Regions from separate parts of the Nocardia sp. NPDC088792 genome, predicted to be linked through region 3. Evidence: riboswitches for the same ligand, from Rfam matches in the RefSeq annotation. Region 3 holds a riboswitch; each other region holds the start of a gene.
What was found. A riboswitch is a leader RNA that binds a small molecule or an ion and turns the genes downstream of it on or off. The one in region 3 is predicted to bind S-adenosylmethionine.

Region 1 (7,028 bases), on a different contig from region 3:
CGGCCGGGCCGCGAAAAGTGAAGCGCTGAAACGGATTACCGCTGATAATCCTGCGGCGGATAGTCCTGCCGCGGCTGGAATCCCTGCTGCGGTGCATACCCTTGCTGCTGCGGGTGACCCGGTTGCGACCGATACCCGGCAGGCTGTGCCGGGTTGTCCTGCGGGTTCGGGGCGGGGTACGGCGACGGCGCGGCCTGGCGGGGCTGGTTCGGATACTGCGCGGGCTGACCATAGTTCGGCTGCGGCGCATAGCCGTTCGGTCCGTTCGGCGAGCCCGGCTGAGCGTAATTCTGTGGCGCCGGCTGCGGGAAGCCCTGCTGCGCGGGCCGGCCGAACGCGGGTTGGGCCGCCGGGTAGCTCTGCTGCCCCGGTTGTGCATAGCCGGGCTGAGACTGTGGGTAACCCGGCTGGGCGGGATAGCCCGGAGTGGCCTGCCAAGCCGGTTGACCCTGACCGGGTTGCGGTTGCGCGCCCGGCAATGGGGCGATGAGGGGTGGTTCGGCGTCCTGGCGTTTACGGACGGCGAAATAGACGCCGCCGCCGAGAACTATGACGACCGCGAGGCCGATCAAGCCGAAGAGGTGGCCGATGACGCGCACCCCGACCCTGATGAAAATAATGAGGAGGATGGCGCCGACAGCGGCGAACGCACCCCCGATTCTGCCGCGGCCATTCTTCTGGCTCATATGGACTTGCCCCCGAATCGAAAACTGTTGCCGGGGCAGCATACCCACCGCGCGGACCGCTCGCAGCGGGAGGAGGACGGTGGGTGACCTGGCAGGTTCGGTGCCGCGCGGCTACCGTTGATGCTCGTGGACACCGCTGCCGACGCCGATTCGCGGGAGCATTCCGTGGGCGAGACCTCCAGCCTCCCGGCGCACCCCGCCGCTGCCGCCGGTCGGCCGCGCTGGCTGAGCGCCGGATTGCCGCTGCTCGCGGGGGGTGCGGTGGCAGGCGGGCTGGCGCTCTTGCATTTCCGCGATCCGCATCGGGCCGGGTCGTACGGAGTGTGCCCGTTCTATGAGCTGACCGGCTATTGGTGCCCGGGATGCGGTGGCTTGCGTGGCTTGCACGATCTCACCGATGGCCGCGTGCTCGACGCCATTCACAGCAATATCCTGTTGCTGCCACTGATGCTGGGATTCCTTGCCTGGTGGGGTTCGTGGGTGTTGCAGGGGTGGCGTGGGCAGCGAATTCCGGGTCTGCCGCGGATATTGCCCAGATCGGCGCTGTGGATAACCGTCGCATTCCTGGTCGCTTTCACCGTATTGCGTAATTCGCCGTGGGGTACCTGGCTCGCGCCCGTATGACCTTGCGGCGTGCCGGGTCGAGTGAACGAGAACGGCAGGGGCATGCTCTCGGTATGAGCCAATCACTGAAAGAACGCGTGCGCGCCAAATTGATGCGCCAGCTGACCGAAGACGGGCCGCTCGATCTGGACCAGGACGACGTCCGGCAGCTGTCGGTCCAGGATGACCTCGTACTGCTGAGCGCCGTCGAGGACGACGATCCCCTCGTCGAAGAACTAGCGGCCCGATACCTGGTGCCGTAGTTCAGAAGCCGCAGGGCGCCGCGCCCTCGGCGCCTTTGCCGAACGGACGGGTCTCGGGGACCGGGTTCCAGTGTCCTTCGGCGCGAGCGTAATTCCAGGCCGGACCCTTTTCGACGAGGGTCGAGACGGCGTCGATGAGCCGATCCACATCGGCCGCGGTGGTACCGAGGCCGATGCTGGCGCGCAGGGCGGCATCCACACCGAGACGGGCGAGCAGCGGATGCGCGCAGAAACGGCCGTCGCGGACCCCGATACCGTGCTCGGCGGACAGGTAGGCGGCGACCTGGCCCGGCTCGAAACCGTCGACGGTGAAGGCCACGATGCCGACCGCGTCGGTGCTGTCCCGCCAGATACGCAGGAAGTTCACGCCCGGAACGGTTTTCAGGCCGTAACGCAGGCGGTGGGTGAGGTACTGCTCGTGCTCGAGGACCGTCGTCGCGTCGAGAGCGGCCAGCGCGTCACAGGCCGCGGCCAAGGCGGCCACACCGAGCACATTGGGGGAACCGGCCTCGTGCCGCTGCGGGGCAGGGGCCCACTCGACACCGTCCGCGGTCACCGAGCGCACCGCGCCGCCACCCGCCAGATACGGCTCCGCCCGGTCCAGCCAGTCGCGGCGGCCCACCAGCACACCCGCACCGAACGGCGCGTACGCCTTGTGCCCGGAGAAGGCCAGGTAATCGATGCCCGTGGTCTGCAGGTCGATGCGGCGGTGCGGGGCCAGCTGCGCGGCATCCACCAGGATGCGGGTACCGCACTGATGCGCGATCCACGCCAGCCGCTCCAACGGCAACAGTTCCCCGGTCACGTTCGAGGCGCCGGTAACCGCAAGCAGCGCAGCGGGTTTCGAGCACAACTCCGCGACCAGGCGCTGAATGGTCTCCTCGATGGTGTCCGCGATCGGCACCACGCGGCGGCCGTGCCGCGTCCAGGGCAGGAAGTTGGCGTGATGCTCCACATCCAGCACCACCGTGTCACCGGGCACGCAGGAGGCCAGCAGGTTCAGTGAATCGGTGGTGTTGCGGGTGAAGACGACCACCTGATCGTCGGCCGCGTTCAGGAAGCGAGCGACCGTGGCCCGCGAGTTCTCGTAGCAGTCGGTGGAGACGCGGGAGGCGTAGCCGGCGCCGCGGTGCACGCTCGCGTAGAACGGCAGCAGTTCCGCGACGCGGTCGGTGACCTGCTGCAAGGCGGGGGCGCTGGCCGCGTAGTCGAAGTTGGCGTAGGTGGTGGTGCCGCCCTGCACGAGGGGCACCTGCAGCTCACAACCCGAGACGGTGGCCAGCGGGGCACAGGTCTGGTCGGCGAAAGCAGTCATCACGAAATCCCATCGGATCCAGGGACGCGCGATCAGAGAAAAGAGTGATCGAGAGTCCGCGCTTGCCGCGCCCGGTCGGGCGACAGCCGGGTCGTCACCCGGAGCACCCCACCGCGGAGGAGGGTTGCCGACCAGCAAGCCGGGGCTGAACGCTGGTACTCATGACCTGATTGGAGAGGCTGGCAGATGCACGGCACGGTTGTCAACCCTGCCCGGCCGGTAAGGGCCCAACCCCGCCAGGAGTGCGGCGGAGGGCAGATCGCACACAAATATCATCCGAAAGTTGGATCGGGTGGGCCCCGAAGTTCGAATCGCGCGATCGTTGCTGGCGCGTACGGTTGGTGGAGAAGTTAGGGTAGCCAAAGGAGAGCGCCCGGGGAGTTGAAACGAGGTTGCTCGACCATGTTGGACACCACCGACACCACCACGCCCTTCTCGACGCTCATTCGCACCGCGACCGAGCAGCAGCACAACGAGGCCGAACACTCCACCTTCATGCGTGACATGCTCGGCGGACAGCTCGGGGTCGAGGCGTTCTACCGCTACACCGCGCAACTCTGGTTCGTCTACGCCGCCCTCGAAAAGCATTCCGCCGCACTGGCTTCCGACCCGGTCGCGGGACCGTTCGTGCGTCCCGAACTGGAGCGCCTGCAGTCCCTCGAGACCGACCTCGCCCACCTCGGCGGCGAGAACTGGCGCGCCGGACTCACCGCGCTGCCGTCCACCGCCGCCTATGCCGCCCGCATCGACGAATGCGCGCAGACCTGGCCCGCCGGATACGTGGTGCACCACTACACCCGCTATCTGGGCGATCTGTCCGGCGGGCAGGTCATCCGCGGTACCGCCGAAAAACTGTGGGGCCTGCCCAAGAAGGGCGACGGCGTGCGCTTCTACGTCTTCGACGAGATCTCGAATCCGGCCGCCTTCAAGCGCGAATACCGCGAGAGCCTGGACCGCCTGCCGGTCGAAGGCTCCGAGGTCGACCGGGTACTCGACGAGGCCCGGCACGCATTCACGCTGAACACGGACCTGTTCCGTGAACTTGGCGCGGAATTCGCCGCGTAACAACGAGATTCACGAAGGTCGCCGGTCTGTCGGAGGGATCGGCGACCTTCGCCGGATCGGCCGCGGAGACCGGCGCGTGGAAGCGGCTCTTCGCGGCTGAAAGACCGCCGGTCGTGCGCGCTGTCACGGCCGGCGGTCTTGCGCTCGCCGACGGGGATGCGTTCTCCGGTCCCGTGTTCGCGGTGCGCGAAGTCTTGCCTGCTCTTGCGCTCGCGGGGCGGGATGGGTTGCTATGAATCGGTGAGTATCGCGCTGCTGTTGAGTTTTCTGGGGCTGTGTATTCTGCTGGCCCTCACGCCCGGGCCGGATACGTTTCTGGTGCTGCGCTTCTCGATGGCGGGATCGCGACAGGGCGTGGCCGCGGCCATCGGGTCGGCATTCGGCGGGCTGGTGTGGGCCGTCGTGGTCGCGGCGGGGGTGGCGGCGCTGCTGGAGCAGTCGGCGACCGCGTATCGCACGTTGAAGGTGGTCGGCGGAATCTATCTGCTGTACCTGGGGGTTCGGGCGCTGCTCGCGCATCGGCGGGAGCAAGGCCGGGCCGCCGCGGAACTGGACGAGGTCGGGGCGGAGCTGGAAGAGGCTGGGGCGCAGCGGGAAACCGCCGGGACGCGGGCCGCGTCGTCGTTGCGCTCGGCATTCGCTGCGGGGTTGCTATCTTGCATTTTCAATCCCAAGGTGGGGTTGTTCTATCTCGCGGTGCTGCCGCAGTTCCTGACGCATGTGACCTTCGGGGGTACGCTCACCCTCGGCGCGATCGAATCCACCATTGCCGCAATCGAAATGGTGGCGGTGGCGGTGGCGGCCTCGCGGGCGGTGGCCATGTTGAAGCGGCCCAAGGTGCGGGCGCGGCTGGAGCAGGCGAGTGCGGCGATCCTGGCGGCGCTGGGGATCGGGACGGCCGCCTCGGCGGTGTGAGCCGGACTCCTACCCGGTCCGAATCGAACGCTGCGGGGTGAGTCAGTCGGCGATCTCGGCGCGGTGATAGGCGCCGTTGTAATAGACCAGCGGGCCGGCTGCCGGGCCGTCGGTGGTGTTGTCGTGGACCCGGGTGACCAGGCCGATGACCAAGGTGTGGTCACCGATCGGGAGGAGCTGGTGGACGGTGGCGCGCACCCAGATCGGGGTGCCGTGCAGGATCGGCTCGCCGGATTCGATGGCGGTCCAGAGCGACCGGTCGGTGAAGCGATCCTCGGCGGTGCGGCTGAAACGCTGTGCCAGATGTTTCTGATGCTCGCCGAGGAAGTGCACGACCACGGATTCGGCCCGCAACAGGGACTCGATGCTGGAGGACGTCTCGGCGATATTGAACGAGATGAGCGGGGGCTGGGCGGAGAGGGAGGCGAAGGAGGTGGCGGTGAAACCGACCGGGCCGTTCTTCGAGTGCAGGGTGACGATGGTGACGCCCGCCGGATAATGCCGCATGGCAGCCCGATACTGCTGCGCGGTGATGCCGCTCAGATCATCGGGTACATGTAGCTCGGACCCGGGCGCCGGAGAATCGCTCACGTCACGAACCTACGTGTCCGGCTGCCCGGATATTCCGCCCTGTGCCATTTGTCGCCTAGTCCACATCGATGGCCAGGCCCGCCGTGATCCGCACCAGCTCGCCGAAGGTCGTGCGGAACAGCGTGTTCGGATGCCCGCCCGCCGCCCACAACTCCGTATGCCGGGACAGGGCGTTGTCCACGAACGTCGGCAGATTGGTCGGATGGCCGAGCGGGGCCACCCCGCCGATCGGCTGCCCCGTCACCGCCGGCACCATTGCCGCCGGTGCGCGGGTCAGCGTGCCCTCCAATCGCTGCCCGGTGCGGGACAGATGCACCTGGTGCGCGCCGGAAACCAGCAGCAGTACCGGATCGTCGTCGAGCAGGAAGAGCAGCGATTTGGTGATCGCACCGAGTTGCACGCCGAGGGCATCGGCCGCTTCCTGTGCGGTGTGGGTGGGATTCTCCTGGGTGATGATCACCCCGTGATGGCCGCGCGCGATCAAGGTGTCGGAGACCTTCGACGCGACCGGTGGCAGGGACCTGCGCATGGCACCAAGGGTAGATCGATTGCGGTGGATGTGCGGAGGATCAGTATTCGGGGTAGCCGTCTTCGGGCCCCAGCATGGTCTTCAGGCGGGCCCGGGTGATACGGGTCAGCTCCTCCAGGGTGTGCGCCGAAACGGATTCGTGCACACAGGAATCGAATACTCGCTCCAGATCGACTGAAGACAGGGCGTCCAGTTCGGCCTCGCCGGCCTTGCACAGCGCCTCGTGACTCGGGTACGGCCTGCTGTCGGCCAGCTTCGCCGCCCACGTGACATTGCAGCAGCATTCGAAGAGGGCATGCACGGCACGGCTACGGGTCAGGGAATTGAAGCGCTCCAGCCCGATTCCGTGATGCATCATCATCTCGGTCCTCCACACCCGCGTATGCGCTCCGGCGATGAAGAGAATGGTCCGTCCGCGGGGTCATGGGAACCAGTGGGCCGCAGCAGAATTAGCACAGCTTTTACACCGTGCCGGCCAACTCTGCGAACCGGTTGGTATCACTCGGGCCGCGCCGTCCGGCGGGGGCCGAGTGGCGGGGGGTGGAAGGTCTCGGTTGTCCCGTTACGCTGGACCGATGACCGATTGGAAGGCTTTCGACGTCGAGAGCAAGGACTACGTCGCACAGGTGACACTCACCGGCCCCGGCAAGGGCAATGCCATGGGACCGGACTTCTGGCGCGAGCTGCCGCTCATCTTCGGCGAACTCGACGCCGACCCCGAGGTGCGGGCCATCGTCCTCACCGGATCGGGCAAGCATTTCTCCTACGGACTCGACCTGCCCGCCATGAGCCCGCTGTTCGGGCCGCTGCTGGCCGACAAGGCGCTGGCCGGGCCGCGCACCGGCTTCCTCCGGCACGTGCGCACCATGCAGGACTCGGTCACCGCGGTCGCCGACTCGCACAAGCCCGTCATCGCCGCCATCTCCGGCTGGTGCATCGGCGGCGGCCTCGACCTGATCGCCGCCGCGGACATCCGGCTGGCCAGCGCGGACGCCAAGTTCTCGCTGCGCGAGGCCAAGGTCGCCATCGTCGCGGACATCGGCTCGCTGCATCGGCTCCCG
Region 2 (7,028 bases), on a different contig from region 3:
CGCTGGGGTCGATGACGCTGCAGGCGTTGGTGATATTGGCCATGGAGTAGTTGCCGTTCATGGCTTTTTTCTTGTCATCGCTCAGCGACGAGATCGGGCTGTCCTTGTGGGTGAAGGCCACGATGCCGATGACCACGCCGACGATGACGACCAGACCGATGACGCCCGCGATGATCAGTCCCGTCTTGCTGCCGCTGTTGCGCGGCGGCGTCGGGTAGCCGCTGTAGCCGGGCGCGGGGGACTGCGGCGGGAATCCGGGCTGGGCCTGCTGCGGGAATCCGGGTGCGGACTGCTGCGCATAGCCGGGCGCGGACTGCTGCGCGTACGCGGGTGCGGCCTGTTGCGGGTAGCCGGGCGCGGACTGCTGGGGATAGCCCGGGGCCGACTGTTGTGCATAACCCGGCGCGGGCTGCTGCGGATAGCCGGGCTGCGACTGCTGCGGGTTGGCGGGCGGGAACTGTTGTGCCGCCGCGGCATAGTTCAGCATGGTCGGGTCGGCGCCGGTGACCGGCTGACCCGCATCGGTTCCGGCGGGCGGGGTGGCCCACCACTGTGCGGTCTCCTGCGCCTTGGCGGGATCCTGTCCTCCGCCCGGTCCTGAATTCGAGCTGGTCATAAGTCTTTCCCCTCCGGTCCAGCGGGACTCCCCCGCCGTGTCGGAGAGATCGTAACGACCCGGCGCGGCGATGTCGCCGGTGAGCCGCTACACTGGCCGACGGATCCAGCGCGGCGCGCATCCTGTGAACTCCCCCAGGGCCGGAAGGCAGCAAGGGTCAACGGGCTCTGCCGGGTGCGCTGGGTCCCCTTATCTTTTGTGGGGGCTGCGACTTTTCCGGGGGACGAAGTCGCCGTATATCGCTCCCGATTCGCCGGGCTCTCCGAGTAACCTGGGCGCTTGGGTCTGCGCGCGCGCCGACCTGGAAAAACACTCAACCGCCCTTGGAAAGGCTGTCTGATGCCCCGGCAAACGCAACTCGGTTTGATGAGCCATGCGGAACTCGTAGCGGAACACGAGACGCAGACCGCGAACTACGCGAAGCTCGAGACCGAGAAGCTGACGCTGGATATTACGAGGGGTAAGCCCTCGCCTGAGCAGCTGGATCTCTCGCTGGAGCTCCTCGCACTGCCGGGCGTCGACGACTACAAGGACGCCAACGGCACGGATGTGCGCAATTACGGTGGCCTGCACGGCCTTCCGGAGCTGCGCGCCATCTTCGGCGAACTCCTCGGCATTCCGGTGTCGAACCTGCTGGCCGGCAACAATGCCAGCCTGGAGATCATGCATGACGCCATCGTGTTCGCGCTGCTGCACGGCACGGTGGATTCCCCGCGCCCGTGGTCGGCGGAGCCGGTGCGCAAGTTCCTGTGTCCCGCACCGGGTTACGACCGGCACTTCACCATCACGGAGTCCTTCGGCTTCGAGATGATCCCGGTCCCGATCGGCCCCGAGGGCCCGGATGCGCACGCGATCGCGCAGATGGTGGCCGCGGATCCGAGCATCAAGGGCATGTGGGTGGTGCCGAACTACTCGAACCCGACCGGTGTCACCTACTCCGAAGCCGTGACCCGCGAACTGGTTTCGATGCCCACGGCGGCCCCGGACTTCCGCCTGTTCTGGGACAACGCGTACGCCGTGCACCCGCTCACCGATACCGCCGCGCCGGTGCAGGATGTGCTGGGCCTGGCGGCCGCGGCCGGCAACCCGAACCGTCCCCTGGTGTTCGCGTCCACCTCGAAGATCACCTTCGCGGGTGCGGGCGTGAGCTTCTTCGGCGGCTCGACCGCGAACCTGGAGTGGTACCTGAAGTATGCGGGCAAGAAGAGCATCGGCCCGGACAAGGTGAACCAGCTGCGGCACGTGCGCTTCTTCAAGGACGCGGCGGGCGTGCGGGCGCACATGCAGAAGCATCGCGCGATCCTGGAGCCGAAGTTCAAGCTGGTGCTGCGGATTCTGGAGGACCGGCTGGGCGCCTCGAAGGTGGCGTCCTGGACCGAGCCGAAGGGCGGCTACTTCATCAGCCTGGATGTGCTGGAGGGCACGGCCTCCCGGGTGGTGGCGCTGGCGAAGGCCGCGGGTATCGCGCTGACGCCGGCGGGCGCCTCGTACCCGTACGGCCGGGACCCGGAGGACAAGAACATCCGCATCGCGCCCAGCTACCCCTCTCTGGGTGAGCTGGAGAAGGCGATGGACGGTCTGGCCACCTGCGTGCTGCTGGCCGCGAGCGAGAAGTTGTCGAGTTTGTAAGCGTGGGAACGTGATACGAGGGCCGTACCCGGAATGGGCACGGCCCTCGTGCTTTTCACGCTGCTTCAGGCCGGCTTGTGCGCCAGTACCGCGAAGATGGTCACCGACAGGTGGATGTCGCCGCTGGCCGCACCGGCCTCCAGATCGGCGATGAGCCGGTCGCGCTGGGCCTGGGTGATGGCGCTGCGCGCCACCGCCATATCGGCGACCCGGGCGACGAGCGCGCCCGCGCCGATGCTGCCGTCCTGGATGAGGGCGTGTGAGCCGATATCGTCGACGACCAGCCCGGCCTGGGTGAGCTGACCCGAGAGGCGGCGTCCGGCGTACGGGTTGGTGGTGCCGGCGATCATGGTTTCGATGACCTCGTGCACCACGTGCCGGTCGCCCGGATGGACGACGGCGGTGCCCCAGTCGCTGTCCATGACGACGACCCGGCCGCCGGGCTTCAGGACGCGGGCGATCTCGCGGGCGGCGCGGGCGGGTCCGGTGAGGTGCTGGAAGACGCGCTCGCACAGGGCGACATCGAAGGTGTCGGAGCCGAAGGGCAGTCCGTAGGCGTCGCCGGAGACGAATTTGGCGGTGGAGCCGGATTGGCGGGCGCGGCGTTCGGCGGCGGCCAGCAGGTCCGGATCGGGTTCGACGCCGAGGGCGGTGCCGGTCGGTCCGACGCGGTCGGCGAAGGCCATGACCTCGGAGCCGGTGCCGGCGCCGATATCGACGGCGCTTTCGCCGGGGCGGGTGGCGAGCGCTTCGTGCGCCCAGGTCCGGAGCCTGCGGATGCCGGGTAGTGCGGCTTGCAGGTCTTGGACGTCGACCAGTTGGTCCTGGCCGTCGCGGTCGAAACGGTCCGGTCGCAGTCCGGACCCTACGCCGTCGTGCGGCGTGTTTCCCACTGAAGAAATAGCCATGGTGTCGGGCATGCGCCGAAGCCTAGTCGTGACCCGCGTCACCGCAACGCAGGATGGATGGGATGATCGGAGCATGGTGAGCCGAAAGCTGGTTATTGCGCAGGATCCCGCCGCCGACGAACTGCTTTCCACGGATGATTTCGCCCTTTTGGTGGGTATGGCCCTCGATCAGCAGTTTCCGATGGAGCACGCATTCCGTGGTCCGCAGAAACTCGCCGACCGCATGGGCGGATTCGATATCCGGAAGATCGCGAACGCGGATCCGGAGGAATTCGAGGAACTGGCCGCTACCCCGCCCGCCATTCACCGGTACGGCCGGTCCATGGGCCGCCGGGTGCAGGAGCTGGCCCGATTCATTGTCGAGCACTACGACGGCAAGACCTCCGCGCTGTGGACCGAGGGCGACCCGGACGGCAAGGAAGTATTGAAGCGATTGAAGGCGCTGCCCGGCTTCGGCGATCAGAAGGCGCGAATCTTCCTCGCGCTATTGGGTAAACAAGAAGGCCTGCGCGCACAGGGCTGGCGCGAGGCCGCCGGCGCGTACGGCGAGGAGGGGTCGCGGCGGTCGGTGGCCGATGTGACCGATGCCGAATCACTGACCCAGGTCAGGGAATTCAAGAAGCAGGCGAAGGCCGCCGCCAAGGCGAAGTAACCGCCGCGGCGTTTCCGCACCCCTTGCGATCGGGCCGATCCCAACCCTGTCGGCGGCCGCGCGGGAGTGTTGCACTGGGGCGATGGGCGAGTTGACCTCGATCCGCGGCGGGGCCGCCGCGTTGACCTCAGTCGACGGTACGGATCTCCGGCGGACGTTCGCGCACTTCCCCAGCGGGGTGGTGGCGGTATGCGCCCGCATCGGGGGTGTGGCGCACGGGCTGGTGGTGAGCACCTTCGTGCCCGTGTCGCTGGATCCGCCGTTGGTATCCATCTGCATGCAGTATTCGTCGCAGACCTGGCCGGAGCTGGAGCAGGCGAGCCGGCTCGGCCTGAGCCTGCTCGACGGTGAGCAGCGGGAGGCGGCGCTGAATCTGAGCTCCCGCACCGGGGATCGTTTCCGGAATGTGGAGCTGCGCACCGGGAACGGGAACGCGGCGTTCATCGCGGGCGCCACGGCCTGGCTGGAGACCTCGGTGCATGCGCAGGTGCCGGCCGGTGATCATGCGGTGGTGTTGTTGCGGGTGCATCGCCTGAGCGTGCGCCCGGAATCCGAGCCGCTGGTCTTCCATCGCAGCGGTTTCCGCGCGCTGCACGACGGGGCGGGGGATATCAGCGAAGCCGCCAGCTAGTCCTGTTGCGGCGCAATTCGATTCACGGTGATCCGGAACGGCGACAGTCGCCGGTCCGGTTCGTATCGTCGTCATCACCATCCAGAGCGATCGAGAGACCTGGCTCGTAGACGTCGCAGCAACCCCCTTCACGTTCGGGTGCGGGTGCTTCCCGCCAGGACCGATGGAGGGACATTGTCATGAGCATCCTGGCCGCGCCGCCGGAACGGCGCGAGGAGGTCGACGACGGCGCGTTGCCGATCGCTCGCCGGCGGCATCCGTGGCGCTGGGTGACGGCCGCTGTCGCATTGCTGCTGGTTGCGCAGTTCGTGCACGGGCTGGCCACCAATCCCGGCTGGGATTGGTCCACTTTCGCGCAGTATGTGACCGCGAGGTCGGTGCTGGCGGCCTTGAAGGTGACCCTCGAACTGACGTTCTGGGGCACGCTCCTCGGTTTCCTGCTCGGGATCGTGCTGGCGATCGGCCGGTTGTCGAAGAATCCGGTGCTGCAGACGATCGCGTGGACGTACATCTGGGCGTTCCGCTCGATTCCGCTGATCGTGCAGTTGTTGTTCTGGTTCAACCTGGCGTACCTGTACAAGACGGTGTCGATCGGTATTCCGTTCGGACCGGAGTTCGCGCACTTCCAGACGAACCAGGCGCTGAGTGGTTTCACCGCCGCGGTGCTGGGCCTGGCCTTGCATCAGGCGGCGTATTCGGCGGAAATCATTCGCGCCGGGATCATTTCGGTGGATCAGGGGCAGTGGGAGGCGGCCAAGTCGCTGGGGCTGCCCTGGCGTCGCCAGTTCTTCACGATCGTGGCGCCGCAGGCCATGCGCGGCATTCTGCCGAATGCGGCCAATGAGGTGATCAGTCTTTTCAAGGGCACGTCGATCGTGTCGACGATGGCGATCGCCGAGTTGTTCTATCAGGTGCAGGTCATCTACGGCCGGAACGGCCGGGTGGTGCCGCTGCTGATGGTGGCGACGGTCTGGTACATCGTGCTGACCTCGGTGCTGAGTGTCATCCAGTTCTATATCGAGCGGCATTTCGCGAAGGGCAGCGTGCGGAAATGAGCGAGTACGCGGTCGAATTGCGCGGCATCCGTAAGTCTTTCGGTGCGCTCGAGGTGCTGGGCGGGGTCGATCTCGCGGTGCGGCCGGGTGAGGTCGCGGTCATCCTGGGGCCGTCGGGTTCCGGGAAGTCCACGCTGTTGCGCACCATCAATCACCTGGAACAGGTGGATGCCGGCACGGTCCGGGTGGGCGGTGATCTGGTGGGGTACCGCCGCAAGGGCAACAAGCTGCACGAGCTGTCCGAGCGCGAGATCCTGCGGCAGCGGGCGCGCATCGGTTTCGTGTTCCAGAACTTCAATCTCTTTCCGCACCTGACGGTCCGGGAGAATGTGGCGCTCGCGCCGGTCGCCTCGCAGGGCCGCCCCAAGGCGGAGGCGAATGCCGAGGCGCTGGAGCTGCTGGCGCGAGTCGGCCTGGCGGACAAGGCCGATGAGTATCCGCGCCGCCTTTCCGGCGGCCAGCAGCAGCGTGTCGCCATTGCCCGCGCGCTGGCCCTGCGGCCGGAGGTGGTGCTGTTCGACGAGCCCACGTCGGCGCTCGATCCGGAGCTGGTGGGTGAGGTGCTGGATGTCATCCGGGACCTGGCCCGGGACGGTTCGACGCTGGTGATCGTCACGCACGAGGTCGGTTTCGCCCGCGAGGTGGCCGACACCGTGGTGCTGCTGGACGCCGGCCGCATCATCGAACAGGGTCCGCCGCGCGAGGTGCTGGACAACCCGGCCCACGAGCGCACCAAAGCCTTTCTCGCGCATGTCCTCTGACGTGCCGCCCTCACGTAAGGAATCACATTTCATGTCTCTGGCGCGCCGCCGCAGGCGAACCGGCGCTCTCATCGCCCTCACCGTCCTGAGCCTGCTCACCGGGGCCTGTGGCAAGGGTGACGGTGGTGCGAGCGAGACCCGCGCGGTCAACGGGACCACCTACGACCTGAGCCCGGAGCAGTCGACCCGTATTCACGCCGACAAGGTGGATTCGATTGCGGCGCAGGTGCCGGCCGCCATCCGGCAGCGCGGCACGCTCATCGTGTCGGGTTCGGTCGGCGCGACGCCGCCCCTCGGTTTCTACGCCACCGACGACCGCACCGTGATCGGTTCGGAGGTCGATATCGCCTGGCTGGTGGCCGACATCCTGGGGCTGAAGGTGGATCACCGCACGGCCGATTTCGCGCAGAACTTCGTCAAGGTCGACTCGGGTGAGGTGGACGCCATCGTCTCGAACATCACCGTCACCGAGGAGCGCAAGGAGAAGTACGACTTCGCCACCTACCGGCTGGACAATGTCGCGCTGGAGGTGCCGAAGGATTCGGACTGGACCTATACGGACCGGAAGTCGCTGGCGGGCAAGCGGATCGGCGTCACCTCGGGCACCAATCAGGAGCAGCTGCTGGTGAAGTGGAACGACCAGAACGTCGCCGACGGACTGCCCAAGCTGGATCTCGCCTACTACCAGCAGAACAACGACTACTACCTGGCGCTGGCCTCGCATCGCATCGACGGCTACGTGGGCCCGAACCCGAGCGCCCAGTATCACGTCGCGG
Region 3 (7,028 bases):
AGCGCGACATCGGGCGTGATCCGCAGCCCGCCCATCGAGGTGACCGGTTCGAGCGTCGGCCCGACCGTCTTGACCTGCCAGGTTCCGGGTTCGCGATGCCACAGCGGGCGATTGATGTGCGCAGTGGCGAATCCGGGCTCCCAATCGGAAAACGTGTCGTATACGGCCAAATGCACTGTTTTCATCATGACAGTATGCTGTCATATTTGACAGCATACTGTCAATACTTCGGGCAAGAGAAAACCCCGGCCGTATCGACCGGGGCTCTCGAATCCTTCGGATCAGCTCAGCGCCTGATCCAGATCGTTCAACAGGTCCTCGACATCCTCGAGACCGACCGACAACCGCACCACACCATCCGTGATACCCACGGCCGCACGGCCTTCCGGGCCCATCGCGCGATGCGTGGTGGTGGCCGGATGCGTGATCAGCGACTTCGCATCACCCAGATTGTTGGAGATATCGATGATGCGCAGGCCGTTCAGCACCTCGAAGGCCCGCTTCTTGGCCTCGTGCTCGGGGGCCTTCAGCTCGAAGGTGACCACCGTGCCGCCGCCCGACATCTGCCGCTGCGCCAGCTCGAACTGCGGATGCGACTCCAGGAACGGGTACTTCACCCACGCCACCGCATCATGACCCTCCAGGAAGCGGGCGATACGCAGCGCCGAATCCACCGACTGGCGGACCCGCAACGGCATCGTCTCCAGCCCCTTGAGCAGCGTCCACGCATTGAACGGGCTCAACGCCGGACCGGTGTGCCGCATGAGGTTCTTCACCGGGCCGTCGATGTACTCGTGCGACCCGAGGATCGCGCCGCCCAGCACCCGGCCCTGACCGTCGATGTGCTTGGTGCCCGAGTACACGGTGATATCCGCGCCCAGATCGAAGCCGCGCTGCAGCAGCGGGGTGGCGAACACATTGTCCAGCACCACCTTCGCGCCCGCGGCGTGCGAAAGCTCCGACACCGCACGCACATCCACCAGGGTCTGCATGGGATTGGACGGCGTCTCGAAGAAGACGGCCTGCGTGGGCACCGACAGCGCCTGCTCCCACTGGTCCAGATCCTCGCCGTCCACGAAGACCGTCTCCACGCCGAAGCGCGGCAGGATCTCGTTGCACACCACGAAGCAGGAACCGAACAGGCTGCGCGCCGCGACCAGGCGATCACCGTTGCCGACCACCGCGGCGAGCGCGGTGAACACCGCGGACATGCCGCTGGCCGTCGCGAACGCGGCCTCCGCGCCGTCCATCAGGCGCAGCCGCTCCTCGAACATGGCGACCGTCGGATTGCCGTAGCGGGAGTAGACGAAATGCTCGACATCACCGGTGAAGGAGGCTTCCGCCGCCTCGGCGCTCTCGAACACGAAGCCCGAGTTGAGGAACAACGCCTCCGAGGTCTCCTCGAAACCCGAACGGCGGGTGCCGCCGCGCACGCTGATCGTCGCGGGACCGACGCCTTCGGGTAGCGGCTTGTCGAACGAGCCACCAGAGATCATGACTGCCTCCGATCAGAGCGAGGTAGGTATCCGGCGGACGCGCTCACGACTGCCGCCACGGCAGCCCGTCGGCCCGCCAGCCGGTCCGGCCGCGATGCCCCTGCGCATCCAGCGCACCTTCGAAACCCTCGACGACATTGAAGGAAGGCGTGAATCCGGCGGCGGTGGCGGCCGTGGCCGCACCGATGGACCGCTGCCCGGAACGGCAGATGAAGATGACCGGCGCTTCCGAGTCCGCGTTCCGGTCGGCCAGCGCCTGCTTCAACTGGTCCCCGAACCGCGCGTTCGGCGTGCCCGTGGTGTCGACCCACTCGATCAACGCGGTCGGCCGCCCGATGCCGCTGGTGTCGGGTACCCCGACGAACCGCCATTCGGCTTCGGTCCGGACATCGACCAGTACCGCATCCGGATTGTCGCGCAACAGCTCCCACGCCTGCTCCGGCGTGATGTCACCTGCGTAGCTCACTTCGAACCTCCTGTGAATCCGCACTTGCCGCACCCGTTTTCGGTGCGAGGCCAGGTCGTCACCCGGAGCACCCCACCGCGGAGGAGGGTTGCCGACCAGCGAGCCGGGGCTTGATGCTGGTACTCATGACCTGGGAGAAGATTGCCCGGATTCGGGCCCGGCTGTCAAACGCCTGCTCACTATCCGGAATTGCAGACCAGCCAGGTACCCGCGTTTTTGGTGAAATGCCAGGTAGTGGTGTCCTCGCGGTCACCGGTACGGAAGGTGACCTGAGCGGTCGCCTTGTCGCCGTCCAGGGCCGGATCGGTGAGGCCCTCGAATTCGAAGGTCTTGCCGGTACCACCGGGGACATGCAGGGGAGAACGGTTCTCGTCGAAGTCCGGGCAGGCAGCGCCCGCCTTGGGAGTGTCGGTGCCGCTGCGGGATTGGATGAAACCGCGCGCCGCTAGGGACAATCGATCCGAATCTGTGACATTCTTCTCAGCCGGCGACACCAGGGCGGCGATCAGGATGCCGAGGATGACCAGCAGAATCAGGCTCGCGGCGGTCAGGAACGGCCACATCGCGCGCTTGTCGGTCTGGTCGATCCGGACCTGCTGCTCCTCCACGTCGCTCATGGCTAGATCATGCCTGGTCGGCGCGGGTGTCCGGCCGCCGGGATGGGAGTACGCGGAAGTGGGCTGCGACGCCACCGATAGAATCAACCGAATTGCCCGCGCGCGAGCGGGAATAGCCACACCACGCAGCAACGCTGCAGCGTCGGGGGTTCCAGGATGGCACCACCCGAGGCCCAGGGCGTCAACTTAGCCTAAGCTAAGACAGACGGCTGAGACCGACCGCCAAGTAGATTTTCGACCATAAGGGTGCGCGTAAGAATGACCGAACAGAGTGCAGCGACCCGCCCGCTACGCATTGCGATCGTGGGCGCGGGCCCGGCCGGCATCTACGCGGCCGACGCGTTGATGAAGTCCGACAGCCCCGCCGGTTTCGATGGGGTGAGCATCGACCTGTACGAGCGCATGCCCGCGCCGTTCGGTCTGATCCGCTACGGCGTCGCCCCCGACCACCCGCGCATCAAGGGCATCATCACCGCCCTGCACAAGGTGCTCGACAAGCCGCAGGTACGCCTGCTCGGCAATATCGACTACGGCGTCGACATCACCCTGCAGGACCTGCAGCAGTTCTACGACGCGGTCATCTTCTCCACCGGCGCCAACGCCGACCGCGCCCTGGAGATCAAGGGCATCGAACTCGACGGCTCCTACGGTGCGGCGGACTTCGTGTCCTGGTACGACGGACACCCCGACGTACCGCGCGAATGGCCCCTGGACGCGAAGAAGGTCGCCGTACTCGGCGTCGGCAATGTCGCCCTGGACGTGGCACGCGTGCTCGCCAAGACCGGTGACGAGCTGCTGCCGACGGAGATCCCGCCGAACGTGTACGAGGGCCTCAAGGAGAACCAGGCCCTCGAGGTGCACGTGTTCGGGCGCCGCGGTCCCGCCCAGGCCAAGTTCACTCCCCTGGAACTGCGCGAACTCGATCATTCGCCGACCATCGAGGTCATCGTCGATCCCGAGGACATCGACTACGACGAGGGCTCCGAGGCCGCGCGCCGGCATTCCAAGCAGGTCGACATGATCTGCAATACGTTGGAGCAGTGGGCCATTCGCGATGTCGGCGAGCGCCCGCACAAGCTGTTCCTGCACTTCTTCGAATCCCCCGCCGAGGTCGTCGGTGACGCCGACGGCAAGGTCGCGGGCCTGCGCACCGAGCGCACCGCCCTCGACGGCACCGGTAACTGCAAGGGCACCGGCGAATTCAAGGACTGGGACGTGCAGGCCGTGTACCGCGCGGTCGGCTACCTGTCACAGAACATCCCGGCCCTGCCCTTCGACGAGCAGGCCGGGACCGTGCCCAACGAGGCCGGGCGCGTGCTGGTGAACGAGGACGCCGACGGCAAGGATCGCTACCTGTCGGCTACCTATGTCACCGGCTGGATCAAGCGCGGACCGGTCGGCCTCATCGGCCACACCAAGGGCGACGCCAACGAGACCATCGCCTGCCTGCTCGACGATGTCGACGGCTTCACCCCGGCCGCCAAGCCGGAGCTCGACGCGGTGACCGGTTTCCTCGAGGAGAAGGGCATCCCCTTCACCACCTGGGCCGGCTGGTACCGCCTCGACGCCCACGAGCGGGCACTCGGCGAGCCGCAGGGCCGCGAACGCGTCAAGGTCGTCGAACGCGACGAGATGCTCGCCGCCAGTGAACCCGATAAAGTCGGAAACTAGTCCGACCTGGCCCGAGTTCATCAGGCGGACAAGGTAATCCACACTTGTCACCGTTCTGAGGCATGCTGATCACGTGTTCGATGCCCATGTCCACCTCATCGATCCGCGGTTCCCGCTGATCGAGAACGAGGGCTACCTGCCCGACCCGTTCACCATCGCCGACTATCGCAAGCGCATGTCCCGCTTCGATATCGACGGTGGTGCGGTGGTCAGCGGGTCCTTCCAAGGCTTCGACCAGGACTTCATGCGGGCCGCCCTCGCCGAACTCGGCGCGGGCTGGGTCGGCGTCACCATGCTGCGCGAGGACGCCGCCGATGCGGAGATCCTCGAACTGAACCGGGCGGGCGTGCGCGCCCTCCGGTTCAACCTCAAACGCGCCGGCGGGGACATCGTCGGACTCACCATGCTCGCCCTGCGCGCCTACGAGCTCGCGGGCTGGCATGTGGAGCTCTACATCGACGGATCCATGCTCGGCTCGCTGGAACCGGTCATCACCAAACTGCCGGTGCTGTCCATCGACCACATGGGCATGAGCGACGACTGCCTGCCCTACCTGCTCAACCTGGTCGACCGCGGCGCGAAGGTGAAGGCCTCCGGCTTCGGGCGGGTATCGATGAATGTCGGCATGGCGCTGCGCAAGATCCACGCCGTGAATCCCGAGGCGCTCATGTTCGGCTCCGACCTGCCCGGCACCCGGGCCGGACGGCCCTTCCTCGACCACGACATCGACATCATCGCCGATGCGGTCGGCGACGACCTGCACCGAGTGCTCGAAGACAATGCGCGGGCCTTCTACCGCCTGCCTGCCGAGCAGCGCCCGTCCCAGGATCCCGATCCCACCCTGCAACTCCCCGTCTCGCAGTCCCCGACCCTGCGCATCCCGCGCTCGGAGCTACCCAAGTCGCCGCCGGACACCCTGCCGCTACCGATCATCGAGCGGTAGATCACCGGCGCACCGGATGTTCCGAGGATCGAGCGCTGCGCGTTTCGAGCCTCCGGCACTGAGCGTTTCGGCCTTGGCCCCTGAGCGTTTCGGGCATCGATGTGAGCATCACAGCCATGGAAACGCTCACCGCGCCTTCCTAGCGTTGCAGGCAACGACGGTGAACACCTTGCCGCGCAGACCACAGATCGGACCAGCGATGACCCTCGAAATCGGCTTGATCCTCCCGACCTCCACCCCCGATCCCCGGCAGCCGATCCTCGGTGACGTGCGGGCCGCCGCGCGCCTCGCCGAACAGCTCGAACTCGAATCCGTCTGGTCCACAGACCATCTCATCGCCAGCGCGCCCATGGTGGACAGCACCGTCACCCTCGCGACCGCCGCGGCCGTCACCGACCACATCCACATCGGCTACAACGTCATGCTGCTCGCACTGCGCCCAGTGGCGTGGGCGGCCAAACAGATCGCCTCCCTGCAACACGTCTCCGGTGACCGCCTGCTGCTGGGCGTCGGCACCGGCAATCCGGCGCACGGCGATATCGGCTGGCGCGCAGCGGGAGTCACCTTCACCGGCCGCGGCACCCGCACCGACGAGGCGCTACGCGTCCTCCCCGGCCTGGTCACCGGCACACCCACCCTGGTGAACGGCGTCGAAGCAACCCTGAGCCCCGCCGCCACCATGCCGCCGATCCTGGTCGCGGGCAATGGAACTCGCGCCCGTCGCCGCGCCGCCGAGTTCGCCACCGGCTGGCTCACCATCGCTCCCGACCTCACCACCCTCCCCGCCGAACTCCGCGAACTACAAGAACTGGCAAAGGAATTCGACCGCCCCGCCCCCACCGTGACCGTGGTCGCCCCCGGCCTGTCCACCGACCTCCACGCGGCCGCCGACCAACTGGCAGCCCACCGCGAAGCCGGAGTCGAACGCGTCATCCTCGCCCCCACAAGTCCCGACTGGCAGTCCGACTACCAGCGCGCCGCCCAGCTGCGCGCCACCCTCTGACCCACGCCACGCCTCGAGCTCCGGCTGGGGTCGGGGGCTTGCCGGGCGGTGGCCGAGGGGAGTTATTGTCATAGCGTCAACACCGGGGGTGAGCCGGTGGGCACTGGGATCGACGATGAACCGAGGTAGGGCGTGAGCACTCCATCCACCGCCAAGCAGGGCCCGCTCGCGGGTATTCGAGTTGTCGAACTGGCCGGTATCGGGCCCGGGCCACACGCGGCGCTGCTGCTCGCCGACCTCGGCGCGGACGTGGTGCGGGTGCAGCGGCCGGGACAGTTTCCCGGGTTCATGGAGCGGCCGCAGTGGCGGGGGCGCACCATCGTCGAGGCCAACCTGAAGGATCCGGCGGATATCGAGAAGGTCCTGGGATTGGTCGAGAAGGCCGATGTGCTGCTGGAGGGGTTCCGGCCGGGCGTCACCGAACGGATGGGACTGGGTCCCGACGCGGCACTGGAACGGAATCCGCGGCTGGTCTACGGGCGGATGACCGGGTGGGGCCAGTACGGCCCGCTCGCGGATCGCGCCGGGCACGACATCAACTACATCTCAATGACCGGTGTACTGAATGCCATCGGCCGCAAGGGCGAACGCCCGGTGCCGCCGCTGAACATGGTGGGCGACTTCGGTGGCGGGTCCATGTTCCTGGTGTTCGGCGTCCTCGCCGCCCTGGTGGAACGGCAGACCTCGGGTAAGGGCCAGGTCATCGACGCCGCCATGATCGATGGCGCGCTTGCCCTCTCGCACATGATCTGGGGCATGAAGGGCATGGGCCTGTGGTCCGATGAGCGCGGCACCAACCTGCTCGACACCGGCATGGCGTTCTACGACACCT
Region 4 (7,028 bases), on a different contig from region 3:
CGGGACCTACGTGTTCGGCGGTGCGGCACTGGTGGCCGCGGCCCTGCGGCTGTTGCTGCCGGCCGACCGGGTGGGTCTGCTGGCGGTGCGGAGCAAGCCTTTCGACGTGGGCTGGCTGACCGTGACGGGCGTGGCGATCATCGTGCTGGCGGCCACCATCAGTCCGCTGGGTGTCACTTAGAGCCCTGCGGGATGTCTGGAGCCCTGCGGGATTCGGGGCTGCGGTCGGAACCGCAGCCGGAATTCAGCGGGTGGTCGGGTGGCCCGGCCGCCGGGTGGCGGTCAGACCGAGGTGAGGCGGCGGCAGAGCTCGCGGCGGAGTACCTCTTGGTCGGGAAGTCGGTTCAGTACCCGGAGTACGGCCGGGCGTAATTCGCGTTGTTCCTCGTCGTTGAGCAGGTCGACGAGAGTGCGAAGATCCAGGTCATCGAAGGCTGCCATGCCTGACACAGTAATCGTCCGCGGCGCTTCGCAGAAGGATCTCTACGGGACGGTTACGGCGGATTCATGCGCGCGAAACCGGCAGTGCTTCACGACAATTCGCACGAAACAGACTCGACACGCGACGTTAGCGCGCACCCTCTATGGGGGAACGTGCGCGCATATTCGAAGGAAACCCTAATTATTCGCGCGGCACATGTCAGTGATGCGGCTCACTCGCGGCAATGTCATTCGGCCCACGTCAGTGCCGTTCGGCCGCACGCGCAGTGTCATTCGCGTGCGGAACGCGCCGCCCGCGCCAGGTCCATGGCCTCGGTCATGAGCTTGCCGACCGCCTCGGTCTCGGTGAGGAAGCCGTCGTGCCCGTCCCGCGAGCGCACGATCTCCAGGCCCTTACAGCCCGGCAGCAACTCGGCCAGCTCCTGCTGCGTGCGCAGCGGGTACAGCCGATCGGAATCCACGCCGCCGATCACACACGGCACCGGCGTCGCACCCAGCGCCGCCTCGATACCGCCCCGGCCACGGCCCACATCGTGCCGGTTCATGGCCTCGGTGAGCAGCACGTAGGTGGCCGGATCGAACCGTGCGACCAGCTTGTCGGCCTGATACTCCAGGTACGACTGCACCGCGTAACGCCCACCCGCCCAAGGGTTCTCGTCCCCCTGGGCATGATTCTCGAAACGATGATCCAGCTCGAACTCGGTGCGGTAGGTCAGGTGCGCGATGCGCCGCGCGATGCCCATGCCGGCGATCGGGGTGCGGCCGCTGCCGTGGTAGTTGCCGCCCTGCCAGTCCGGATCCGCCTGGATGGCGGCGATCTGGGTGGTCTGGGTGCCGATCTGATCCGCGGTGGCGCGCGCGCCGACCGCGAGCACCAGTGCGGCGCCGACCCTTTCGGGGCTGCCGACCATCCATTCCAGCACCCGCATACCGCCCATGGACCCGCCGACCACCGCGGCCAGCCGGTCGATGCCGAGCCGGTCGAACAGCTTCACCTCGGCGGCCACCTGGTCACGGATGGAGATCTCGGGAAACCGTGCGCCCCAGGGCTTTCCGTCCGCCGCCAGCGATGCCGGCCCGGTGGAACCCTTGCAACCGCCGAGCACATTGGTGGCGATGACACACCATTCGCGGGTGTCCACCGGCGCTTCCCGCCCGACGATGCCGTCCCACCATCCCGGCGAGACGTGATGTACATCGGCGGGGCCGACCACATGCGAATCACCGGTCAGCGCATGCTCCACGAGCACCACGTTGTCGGCGTTCGCGGAGAGTTCGCCCCACCGCTGCACGGCCAGCGTCACGTCGGGGATGACGTCGCCGTTCTCCAGCCGGACATCCCCGATCGCAATGCTGCCGAGCGTCCCATCGGGCGGCGGAAGCAGGAGTTCCGCCGCATGCCGGGAGGTGCTCGAGGTGGTTTTCACGGTCAACTTGCCGCCGCCGTCAGCCCGGCCCGCAGGTCCGCCAGGATGTCGTCGAGGCCCTCGATACCGACGGCCAGACGCACCAGACCAGGCGTGACACCGGAAGCAAGCTGCTCCTCGGGGGTCAGCTGGGAATGCGTGGTGGAGGCCGGGTGGATCACGAGCGAGCGCACATCCCCGATGTTAGCGACGTGGCTGTGCAGGGTCAGGGCGTCCACGAACTTCTTGCCCGCATCGATGCCGCCGGCCAGTTCGAACGACACGATGGCGCCGACACCCTTGGGGGCCAGTTGTTTGCCGCGCTCGAACCAGGGGGAGTCCGGGAGTCCCGCGTAGTACACCGTGGTCACGCCCGGCTGCCCGGTCAGGAATTCGGCGACCGCCTGCGCATTGGCGACGTGCCGCTCGACCCGCAGGCTCAGCGTCTCGATACCCTGCGCGATGAGGAAGGCGTTGAACGGCGCCACGGCCGAACCCAGATCGCGCAGCAACTGCACGCGCGCCTTGAGTGCGTAGGCGGGTGCGCCCAGGTCCGCGAACACCACGCCGTGGTAGCTCGGGTCCGGGGTGGTGAAGCCGGGGTACTTCGATTCGCCCGCAGCGTCTTTCACGGTCCAGTCGAAGGTGCCGCCGTCCACGATCACGCCCGCGACGGCCGAACCGTGCCCGCCCAGGTACTTGGTGGCCGAATGCACGACGATGTCCGCGCCGTGCTGCAGCGGGTTCAGCAGGTAGGGGGTCGCGACCGTGTTGTCCACGATCAGCGGCACGCCCGCGGCGTGCGCGACCGCCGAGATGCCCGGCAGATCGAAGATCGAGCTGCTCGGGTTGGCGACCGTCTCACCGTAGAAGGCCTTGGTGTTCGGGCGGACCGCCGCCTTCCACTGCGCCAGATCGTCGGGATCCTCGACGAAGCTGACCTCGATGCCCAGCTTCGGCAGCGAGTAGTGGAAGAGGTTGTAGGTGCCGCCGTACAGGTGCGGGCTGGAGACGATGTGGTCGCCCGCCCCGGCGAGGTTCAGGATGGCGAAGGTCTCCGCGGCCTGGCCGGAGGACAGCAGCAGCGCTGCCACACCACCTTCCAGGGCCGCGATGCGCTGTTCCACCACATCCTGGGTGGGATTCATGATGCGCGTGTAGATATTGCCCGGCTCGGCGAGCCCGAACAGCGCTGCGGCGTGGTCGGTATCGCGGAAGGCGTACGAGGTGGTCTGGTAGATCGGCAGGGCGCGGGCGCCGGTCGCGGCGTCGGGGGCCTGGCCGACATGAATCTGCTTGGTCTCGAAGGACCATTCCGAGGGGTCGATGCCCTCGGACGCGGGGTTCGCGGGCGCGGTCGAGTCACTCATGTTCAACTCCGGGAGAACAAGGTCGCCGAATGGCGGAAGTCTGACGTTATCGGAAGACGGATCGGCTTCGACAACAACACATTTCGGGAACCTCCTAGGTGCGCTTGCGCTCGGCCCTCGAGCGCCCGGTCCTCACCCGGAGCACCCCACCGCAGCTGGAGGGTTGCCGATCAGCAAGCCGGGGCTACGCGCTGATGCTCTTGACCTGATGCGAGATTCTAGCGGGCGGTCGCTCCTGTTTCCGCAGTGGGGCTTGCCACATTCGATTTGCAGCAGCAACGTCGGAATTCGTTGTATGCGGCGCGAACATTGTCGGCCAGCATGCGCGCGGTCGAGGCGGTGGTGCAGTCCGGGAACTCGGACTCGGCGTCGAATTCGCACTCCATGCCGACCCGCACGATGCCGTGCCAGGTGGCGGCGATGATGCGGACCGTCAGGTGGTCCTGGGGCAGGTGCAGGCGTTCGGCGAGCACCTCGGTCATGGCGCGGGTCTTGGTGTCGGCCGATTCCATGCTGAGGGCGCGGACCGCGGTGCTGTCGCGGCTGATGCGCTGCATTTGCTGGAACCAGCGGAAGGGCACCGGCTCGTCGGCCTCGATGACGCGGTCCACGATGACGAGGAAGGCGGCGAACAGGGCCTCCATTTCGTCGCCGCTGTCGGGCTGGGCGCGCAGTTCGTCGGCAAGTGCCTGTCCCCAGCCTTCGATGGGGGCGATGACGATCGCCTCCTTGCTCTCGAAGTACCGGTTCACGGTGCGGGGGGAGACATCGGCGGCGTCGGCGATCTGCTCGACCGTGGTGGCGTCGAAACCCTGCTCGTCACAGAGCTGTAGCGCGACGTCGATGATCCGTGTCCGGGTCTGCTGCTTCTTGCGTTCGCGCAACCCGGAGCTGCGGCGATGCAGCAAGCCGGCACTTGACAAATTGGCGGACATGGTTCCCATGGTATCGCCACCGGGGCGGATCGCGTCGCCGTATGACAACTGTCGCAGTCAGACATTTTTCGCTTGACGCCAATTGTCGGTGGGGGCCAGTATGGTCTCAACCGCCCTGGCCCATTCGTGAGGAGACGACATGACAGCCTCGCAAGACGCTCTCGATTTAGAAGAAAGATCAAGTGGCGCAACGGATTCGCGCCGCTGGTTCGCGCTCGGCGTCATCGCCATGGCGCAGCTCATGGTGGTGCTGGACGCCACGATCGTCACCATCGCCATGCCCTTCGCGCAGAAGGACCTGCACATCAGCGACGGCGACAAGCAGTGGATGCTGACCGCCTACACGCTGATCTTCGGCGGTCTGCTGCTGCTCGGCGGCCGGCTGGCCGACTACCTGGGCCGGCGCCGCATCCTGATGATCGGCCTGGTCGGCTTCGCCGGGGCGTCGGCGCTGGCCGGGCTCGCCCAGAGCTCGACCGAACTGTTCGCGGGCCGCGCACTGCAGGGCGCCTTCGGCGCGCTGCTGGCCCCCGCCGCCCTGTCCCTGGTGTCGGTGACCTTCACCGAGGCCAAGGAACGCGCCCGCGCCTTCGGTGTGTTCGCCGGTGTGTCGGCGGGTGGCGCGGCCATCGGCCTGATCGCGGGCGGCGCGCTCACCGAGTTCGCGAACTGGCGCTGGTCGCTGCTGGTGAATACGCCCATCGCGCTGCTGGCGCTGATCGGCGCCTTCGTCTTCGTGATCAAGGATGTGCCGGCGCCGCGGACCGGTGGCTACGACCTGCCAGGTGCGGTCACCGTGACCCTGGGCCTGATCTCCATCGTGTACGGCTTCAGCCGCGCGGCCTCCGACGGCTGGACCGCGTCCACCACGCTGGGGCTGCTCATCGCGGGTGTCGCGCTGCTGGTGGCGTTCGTGGCCATCGAACGCCGGTCGGCGAATCCGCTGCTGCCGCTGCGCATTCCGGGTGAGATCAACCGGGGTGGGTCGTATCTGGTGGCGTTGCTGGTGCCGATCGCCATGTTCGCCATGTTCCTGAACCTGAGCTTCTACCTGCAGATCACGCAGCACTACTCGGCGCTGAAGGCGGGCGTGTCGTTCCTGCCCTTCCCGGCGGGGATCGCGATCTCGGCCGGTGTCGCCTCGGCGCTGCTGCCGAGGATCGGGCCGCGGCCGCTGATGCTGGCGGGTTCGGTGCTGGGTGCGGCGGGCCTGCTGTGGTTGTCGCGGCTGGAGTACGGCGACAGCTACGCCAGCAGCCTGCTGCCGGCCATGCTGCTGATCGCGCTGGGTATGGGCGGGCTGTTCGTCTCCATGCAGACCACGGCCCTGCATCAGGTCGAGGCCGAGGATTCGGGTGTGGCCAGTGCGCTGCTGAACGCGGCGCAGCAGGTCGGCGGTTCCATCGGTACCGCGCTGCTGACCACCATCTCGGTGCAGGTGGCCGACCGGTACGCCCGCAACAACGCGACCGTCGACCACTTGATGGAACGGGCCGCCATCCACTCCTACGACATCGCGTTCCTGATCGGCGCGGGCTTCTTCCTGCTCTGCATCCCGATCGTGGCCTTCATGATCAGGGACAAGCCGCAGAACCTGCTCGAAGGTTCGGAGGTCGTGCACGTGGGGGTCTAGGAACCCCCGAAGCGAACCCGGGCGAAACAGCTACTTGCTGCTTCGCCCGGGTTTTCGCATGCTGGAGGGTGCGTAAGGTCACACAAAACGCTACTGATCGGTAATCGGCGTAAGTCCCGCAGAGCGGGGGCCACCTATCCGGTGAGATCGAGAGCAGCAGTACGCTTGTCTTGCTTGACGCCCGCGTACGTGCCGAGCGCCATGCGTATACGTTGTCTGTTGAACAGCTGGGGTCCGCTACAAGCGGTGCTCACCGGCCGTGCAATGGGAGCACCACCTTCCTAGGAGGACACGAAGATCCATGTCCAAGATCAAGGTTGAAGGGACCGTCGTCGAACTGGATGGCGACGAGATGACCCGGATCATCTGGCAGTTCATCAAGGACAAGCTGATCAACCCGTATCTCGATGTGAACCTCGAGTATTACGACCTCGGCATCGAGTACCGCGACAAGACCGATGACCAGGTCACGATCGATGCGGCGAACGCGATCAAGAAGCACGGTGTGGGCGTCAAGTGCGCCACCATCACCCCCGATGAGGCCCGAGTCAAGGAATTCGGTCTCAAGAAGATGTGGCGGTCGCCGAACGGCACCATCCGCAACATTCTGGGTGGCACCATCTTCCGCGCGCCGATCATCATCTCGAACGTGCCGCGTCTGGTTCCGGGTTGGACCAAGCCGATCATCATCGGCCGGCACGCCTTCGGCGATCAGTACCGCGCCACCGATTTCAAGGTGCATCAGGCGGGTACCGTCACCCTGACCTTCACGCCGGAGGACGGCTCCGAGCCGATCCAGCACGAGGTCGTCCGCATGCCGGAAGACGGCGGCGTGATCATGGGTATGTACAACTTCCAGGACTCGATCCGGGACTTCGCGCGGGCCTCGTTGAACTACGGCCTGCAGCAGAACTACCCGGTGTACCTCTCCACCAAGAACACGATCCTGAAGGCCTACGACGGCATGTTCAAGGACACGTTCCAGGAGATCTACGAGACCGAGTTCAAGGGCCAGTTCGACGCGGCGGGTCTCACCTACGAGCACCGGCTGATCGACGACATGGTCGCCTCCGCGCTCAAGTGGGAGGGCGGCTACGTCTGGGCCTGCAAGAACTACGACGGTGACGTGCAGTCGGACACGGTCGCGCAGGGCTTCGGCTCGCTGGGCCTGATGACTTCCGTGCTGCTGACCCCGGACGGCCGGACCTGTGAGGCCGAGGCCGCGCACGGCACGGTGACCCGG

Region 1: linked by a shared signal. The riboswitch ahead of ACIP5Y_RS34515 (aminotransferase class V-fold PLP-dependent enzyme) and the one ahead of ACIP5Y_RS45310 (rhodanese-like domain-containing protein) in region 3 are both predicted to bind S-adenosylmethionine.
Region 2: linked by a shared signal. The riboswitch ahead of ACIP5Y_RS33780 (amino acid ABC transporter permease) and the one ahead of ACIP5Y_RS45310 (rhodanese-like domain-containing protein) in region 3 are both predicted to bind S-adenosylmethionine.
Region 4: linked by a shared signal. The riboswitch ahead of ACIP5Y_RS43950 (bifunctional o-acetylhomoserine/o-acetylserine sulfhydrylase) and the one ahead of ACIP5Y_RS45310 (rhodanese-like domain-containing protein) in region 3 are both predicted to bind S-adenosylmethionine.

Annotation. Positions count from the first base shown of each region.
Region 1 is NZ_JBIVKC010000005.1:502,842-509,869, forward strand. It holds gene ACIP5Y_RS34500 (hypothetical protein) at 36-686, opposite strand; gene ACIP5Y_RS34505 (DUF2752 domain-containing protein) at 813-1,310, shown strand; gene ACIP5Y_RS34510 (hypothetical protein) at 1,364-1,552, shown strand; gene ACIP5Y_RS34515 (aminotransferase class V-fold PLP-dependent enzyme) at 1,554-2,867, opposite strand; SAM riboswitch class IV at 2,921-3,034, opposite strand; gene ACIP5Y_RS34520 (heme oxygenase (biliverdin-producing)) at 3,270-3,932, shown strand; gene ACIP5Y_RS34525 (LysE family translocator) at 4,173-4,847, shown strand; gene ACIP5Y_RS34530 (flavin reductase family protein) at 4,890-5,354, opposite strand; gene ACIP5Y_RS34535 (YbaK/EbsC family protein) at 5,494-5,967, opposite strand; gene ACIP5Y_RS34540 (2-oxo-4-hydroxy-4-carboxy-5-ureidoimidazoline decarboxylase) at 6,008-6,328, opposite strand; gene ACIP5Y_RS34545 (crotonase/enoyl-CoA hydratase family protein) at 6,543-7,028, shown strand, end outside.
Region 2 is NZ_JBIVKC010000005.1:330,988-338,015, forward strand. It holds gene ACIP5Y_RS33750 (hypothetical protein) at 1-616, opposite strand, end outside; RNA gene ffs (signal recognition particle sRNA small type) at 715-809, shown strand; gene ACIP5Y_RS33760 (aminotransferase class I/II-fold pyridoxal phosphate-dependent enzyme) at 956-2,245, shown strand; gene ACIP5Y_RS33765 (methyltransferase domain-containing protein) at 2,311-3,153, opposite strand; gene ACIP5Y_RS33770 (HhH-GPD-type base excision DNA repair protein) at 3,227-3,805, shown strand; gene ACIP5Y_RS33775 (flavin reductase family protein) at 3,888-4,436, shown strand; SAM riboswitch class I at 4,511-4,606, shown strand; gene ACIP5Y_RS33780 (amino acid ABC transporter permease) at 4,616-5,491, shown strand; gene ACIP5Y_RS33785 (amino acid ABC transporter ATP-binding protein) at 5,488-6,252, shown strand; gene ACIP5Y_RS33790 (ABC transporter substrate-binding protein) at 6,284-7,028, shown strand, end outside.
Region 3 is NZ_JBIVKC010000009.1:92,488-99,515, forward strand. It holds gene ACIP5Y_RS45300 (type 1 glutamine amidotransferase family protein) at 1-185, opposite strand, end outside; gene ACIP5Y_RS45305 (O-succinylhomoserine sulfhydrylase) at 282-1,496, opposite strand; gene ACIP5Y_RS45310 (rhodanese-like domain-containing protein) at 1,540-1,962, opposite strand; SAM riboswitch class IV at 1,978-2,093, opposite strand; gene ACIP5Y_RS45315 (hypothetical protein) at 2,142-2,579, opposite strand; gene ACIP5Y_RS45320 (FAD-dependent oxidoreductase) at 2,838-4,250, shown strand; gene ACIP5Y_RS45325 (amidohydrolase family protein) at 4,324-5,193, shown strand; gene ACIP5Y_RS45330 (LLM class flavin-dependent oxidoreductase) at 5,393-6,196, shown strand; gene ACIP5Y_RS45335 (CaiB/BaiF CoA transferase family protein) at 6,329-7,028, shown strand, end outside.
Region 4 is NZ_JBIVKC010000008.1:364,468-371,495, forward strand. It holds gene ACIP5Y_RS43935 (DUF3017 domain-containing protein) at 1-181, shown strand, start outside; gene ACIP5Y_RS43940 (hypothetical protein) at 283-441, opposite strand; gene ACIP5Y_RS43945 (homoserine O-acetyltransferase) at 711-1,874, opposite strand; gene ACIP5Y_RS43950 (bifunctional o-acetylhomoserine/o-acetylserine sulfhydrylase) at 1,871-3,217, opposite strand; SAM riboswitch class IV at 3,313-3,423, opposite strand; gene ACIP5Y_RS43955 (TetR/AcrR family transcriptional regulator) at 3,436-4,152, opposite strand; gene ACIP5Y_RS43960 (MFS transporter) at 4,292-5,785, shown strand; gene ACIP5Y_RS43965 (NADP-dependent isocitrate dehydrogenase) at 6,087-7,028, shown strand, end outside.